Regions from separate parts of the Variovorax sp. AB1(2024) genome, predicted to be linked through region 2. Evidence: riboswitches for the same ligand, from Rfam matches in the RefSeq annotation. Region 2 holds a riboswitch; the other holds the start of a gene.
What was found. Region 2 has a riboswitch for glycine ahead of gcvT (glycine cleavage system aminomethyltransferase GcvT). Riboswitches for the same ligand answer to the same signal wherever they lie in the genome.
Positions count from the first base shown of each region.

Region 1: it holds a riboswitch for glycine, as region 2 does, so the genes downstream of both, WIX39_RS07895 (D-amino acid dehydrogenase) here and gcvT (glycine cleavage system aminomethyltransferase GcvT) in region 2, are expected to answer to the same signal.

Region 1 is NZ_JBBHKP020000001.1:1,680,916-1,683,372, reverse strand. It holds gene rfbB (dTDP-glucose 4,6-dehydratase) at 1-781, opposite strand, end outside; glycine riboswitch at 907-1,010, shown strand; glycine riboswitch at 1,028-1,135, shown strand; gene WIX39_RS07895 (D-amino acid dehydrogenase) at 1,229-2,457, shown strand, end outside.
Region 2 is NZ_JBBHKP020000001.1:4,508,093-4,510,549, forward strand. It holds gene WIX39_RS21090 (MFS transporter) at 1-48, shown strand, start outside; gene WIX39_RS21095 (PaaI family thioesterase) at 45-605, shown strand; glycine riboswitch at 789-879, shown strand; glycine riboswitch at 892-1,004, shown strand; gene gcvT (glycine cleavage system aminomethyltransferase GcvT) at 1,050-2,222, shown strand; gene gcvH (glycine cleavage system protein GcvH) at 2,286-2,457, shown strand, end outside.

The DNA of each region.
Region 1 (2,457 bases), 2.8 Mb from region 2:
CGATCTCGATGTTCGGCTTCTCGTTCCAGCCGCCCACGTTGTAGGTCTCGCCCAGTTTGCCGGCCTCGAGCACGCGGCGAATGGCGCTGCAGTGGTCCTTCACGTACAGCCAGTCGCGCACCTGCATGCCGTCGCCGTACACGGGCAGCGGCTTGCCGGCCAGCGCGTTGACGATCATCAGCGGGATGAGCTTCTCGGGGAAGTGGAACGGGCCGTAGTTGTTGGAGCAGTTGGTGGTGAGCACCGGCAGGCCGTAGGTGTGGTGCCACGCGCGCACGAGGTGATCGCTGGCGGCCTTGCTGGCCGAGTACGGGCTGTTGGGCTCGTACTTGTTCTCTTCGGTGAAGGCCGGGTCTGTCTTCGAAAGCGAGCCGTAGACCTCGTCCGTCGACACATGCAGGAAGCGGAAGGCCGATTTCTGCTCGGCCGGCAGCGCGCTCCAGTAGCCGCGCACCGATTCGAGCAGGCGGAAGCTGCCGAGCACGTTGGTCTGCACGAAGTCTTCGGGACCGTGGATCGAGCGGTCCACATGCGACTCGGCGGCAAAGTTGACCACGGCGCGCGGCTTGTGCTCGGCCAGCAGGCGGTCGACCAGGGCGCTGTCGCCGATGTCGCCCTGCACGAAGATGTGCCGTGGGTTGTTCTTGAGCGATGCGAGCGTCTCGAGGTTGCCGGCGTAGGTCAGCTTGTCGAGGTTCACGACAGGCTCGTCGCTGCTCGCGATCCAGTCGAGTACGAAATTGGCGCCAATGAAGCCAGCGCCGCCGGTAACCAAGATCATGGGGTCCCCTGAAGTTGAAAGTCATCGCCGTGTCGCAATGAACCTTAACGTTCGATTATCCCATTGGGCCAATTGGCGGAAACACAAGACGTTACCGTTCTGCCCTCGGCGTGTTTACAATCGTTCGCGATACCGCAGGAGAGCGGGCCACCCCGGTGGCCCTACCGAAGGCGCAAACTCCCATAAACGCTCAGGTCGGCCCGACGAAGTCTTGGATTTCGGCAAGGGGTCAGTACTGCATCAACTGAAACGCCGTCTGGAGAGACGCCACTTCACGTGGCGCACCGAAGGAGCAAATTCGTTGCAATGGCGCAACGAATGAATCTCTCAGGTACCGAGGACAGGGGGAGCGGCAACTTGGACAGCGGTCGTCCGGTTGCTTGCTATTAATTCAATAGTATTCATCCTCGCCCGCCGTTCAAGCGCAGCACCTCAAAGGTACTTGAAATGCGCGTGATCGTTCTTGGCGCCGGCCTGCTCGGCGTGACCTCGGCTTACTACCTCCAGCAACTCGGCCACGAAGTGACCGTGATCGACCGGCAGGCCACCCCGGCCGCCGAAACCAGCTTCGCCAATGGCGGGCAGATTTCCGTCAGCCATGCCGAACCCTGGGCCAACCCCAGCGCGCCGCTCAAGGTGCTGCAGTGGCTGGGCAAGGAAGACGCCCCGCTGCTGTTCCGCATCCGCGCCGACATGCGCCAGTGGCTGTGGGGCCTGCAGTTCCTGCGCGAATGCACGCCGGCGCGCACCCGCCACAACATCGAGCAGATCGTGCGTCTTGGCACATACAGCCGCTCGATGTTGCAACAGTTGCGCCGCGACACCGGCATCGCCTACGACCAGCGCACCCAGGGCATCCTGCACTTCTATACGACGCAGAAGGAATTCGACGGCGCCCTCGCGCCCGCCGAGCAGATGCGCGCGCTGGGCTGCGAACGCCAGGTCATCTCCGCCGATGAGGCCGTGAGGATTGAGCCCGCCCTCGCGCACATCCGCCCCAAGCTGGCCGGCGCCACCTACACGGCCGAGGACGAATCCGGCGATGCCAACCGCTTCGCGCGCGAACTGTCCCGGCTCGCGGCCGAAGCCGGCGTGAAATTCCTCATGAGCCACACCGTCACCGCCCTGCGCGAGGCCGGCGGCAGCATCGACCACGTGGAGGTCACCGATGCCGAAGGCCGCTTCCAGCGCATTCGCGGCGACGCCTTCGTGATGGCGATGGGCTCGCTGAGCCCGTTGCTCGCCGCGCCGCTGGGCATCCGCCTGCCGATCTATCCGGCCAAGGGCTATTCGGTCACGCTGCCCGTCAAGGACGCCTCCAAAGCGCATCAGGTCTCGCTGACCGACGACGAATTCAAGCTCGTGTTCTCGCGCTACACCTCGGAGTCCGGCGACCGCCTGCGCATCGCGGGCACGGCCGAACTCAACGGTTACGACCGCGACCTGAACCGCGTGCGCTGCGAAGCCATCGTGCGCCGTGTCGAAGAGCTGTTCCCCGGCGCCGGCGACACCACGCAGGCCCAGTTCTGGACCGGCCTGCGCCCCGCCACGCCAAGCAACGTGCCGCTGATCGGCAAGACGAAGCTCGCCAACCTGTTCCTCAACACCGGCCACGGCACGCTCGGCTGGACGCATGCCTGCGGCTCCGGCAAGTCGATCGCGCGCATCGTGAGCGG
Region 2 (2,457 bases):
CTGACCGCTCGCGAAGAAGAGACGTTCATGAAGGCTACACACGAATGACACCCCACGACAACCGACGGAGCGACCTGATGTTTGATGTTGAACTGTTGGTGCGCGAGCGCGATCGCCCGGCGGACTTCCCCGGCCTGGAGACAAAGACGAGATACCGCAAGGTATTGAATGAAGTGGTAGATGGCACCGACATCGCCCCGACTCCGATCGCGACGATTGGCCTTCCCTTTGCCACGCCGTGCGTTGCGCGCTGGGAGTACGGGCGGCTTTACGGTGTCTACACGCCGCCTTTGCATGCCGCAATGCCCACCGGCAACATCTTTGGCGGCTACCTCACAGGCCTGGTCGACCAGTGGGCCGGACTCGCTACGTATTCGGTCATACCCGACCGGCTGCAGGTGCTCACCGTCAACATGAACATGGACTTCAAGACCCCGGCCGTGATCATGGAAACCCGGCTGCAGGCCAGCGTGACGACATTGACGGAAAGAAAAGCAATTGTCCAGGTGCTCGCCTGGCAGGCTGACATCCTTCTCTTCGAGGCGATGGTGGTCGAAGTCCTGGCGCCTTGGCGCGTCAAGCCCCCGGCTGAGGTCGCGCGCTGACCGGAACCGCAGAGCCTTCCTCGATCGGTCGCACCAGCAGCGTGCCTTGTGCGCGGGGCGCCGGGTGCTCCCCGCAGCGAAATAAAGGAGGAGCCCGAAGGGCGGGGGACATTCGCGGAGGGGAGCACCCGGTGGCCTGCGCACACGCCCTGAACACAGCTCTCCCTTCCGTATCAACTACACTCGGCGGGGTCAGGAGAGAGCCCCGCCAGCCGGGGCCGCCGAAGGCGCAGGGGTTTCCCGAACGCTCAGGCAAAAGGACTGACAAGGCGCCGGCGAACACCGGCGTTTCCTTGCTGGAGAGAGGCCGCCGTACCGCAAACGGCGCAGCGGCCCACCGAAGGAGCAAACCCCGATCGTGGGGCGAATCTCTCAGGTAAAGCGGACAGCAGGGGTGGCCCATGGCTTGCGTCATGGATTTTGTCTGCCCCTTTGGAGTGCCCCGTGGCCGCTTCCTCCGCACCCGCTACCGAACTTCTCAAGACGCCGCTGCACGACCTTCACGTGGAGCTCGGCGCCCGCATGGTGCCCTTCGCCGGCTATTCCATGCCGGTGCAGTACCCCGCCGGCCTCATGGCCGAACACAAGCACACGCGCGATGCGGCCGGCCTGTTCGACATCTCCCACATGGGCCAGCTTCGCCTCGTCGGCCCCGACGCCGCGGCCGCCTTCGAAACCCTGATGCCCGTCGACGTGATCGACCTGCCCGCCGGCAAGCAGCGCTACGGCCTGCTGCTGAACGACGAAGGCGGCATCCTCGACGACCTGATGTTCTTCAACGAAGGCCACGGCTCGCTCTTCGTGATAGTCAACGGCGCCTGCAAGGTGGCCGACATCGCCCACATCCAGCAGAAGATCGGCTCCCGCTGCGAAGTGCAGCCCTTGCCCGACCACGCCCTGCTCGCGCTGCAGGGCCCCAAGGCCGCCGCCACGCTGGCGCGGCTGTCGCCCGGCATCGAGCGCTTCGTGTTCATGACGGGCGGCGCGGTTCAGATCGGCGGCATTCCCGCCTTCGTCACCCGCAGCGGCTACACCGGCGAAGACGGCTTCGAGATCTCGGTGGCCGCGAAGGACGCCGAGCCGCTGGCCCGCCTGCTGCTGGCCCAGCCCGAGGTCAAGCCCATCGGCCTGGGCGCGCGCAATTCGCTGCGGCTCGAAGCCGGCCTGTGCCTGTACGGCAACGACATCGACACCACCACCACGCCGGTCGAGGCTTCGCTCAACTGGGCGATGCAGAAGGTGCGCCGCGCGGGCGGCGCGCGCGAAGGCGGCTTCCCCGGCGCCGCGAAGATCCTCGCGCAGCTCGCCGCCGCCACGGCGGGCACCGCCGGCCACACCGACCACGACACGCTGAAGCGCAAGCGCGTCGGCCTCGTGGCGCTGGAGCGCATTCCGGTGCGCGACGGCACGGTGCTGCAGTCATTCGAAGGCCAGGACATCGGCATCGTCACCAGCGGGCTGCTCGGCCCCACGGCCGACCGCTGCATCGCCATGGGCTACGTGGCCACCGCCTTCGCCGAGCCCGGCACCCGCGTGCAGGCCATCGTGCGCGGCAAGCCGGTGCCGATGGAAGTCTCGACCATGCCTTTCGTGCCGACCCGCTATTACCGCGGCTGAACGCGGCAGACCCGGCTAGGCTCTGCACCCCGATTCATTTTTTCCACGAGGAGTTTTCTCACCATGAGCATCAAGTACACCAAGGACCACGAATGGGTGTCGGCCGAAGGCGACGCAGCCACCGTCGGCATCACCCTGCACGCGCAGGACGCGCTGGGCGACGTGGTGTTCGTCGACCTGCCCGAAGTCGGCAAGACCTTCGCGCAGGGCGAAGTTGCCGGCGTCGTCGAGTCGG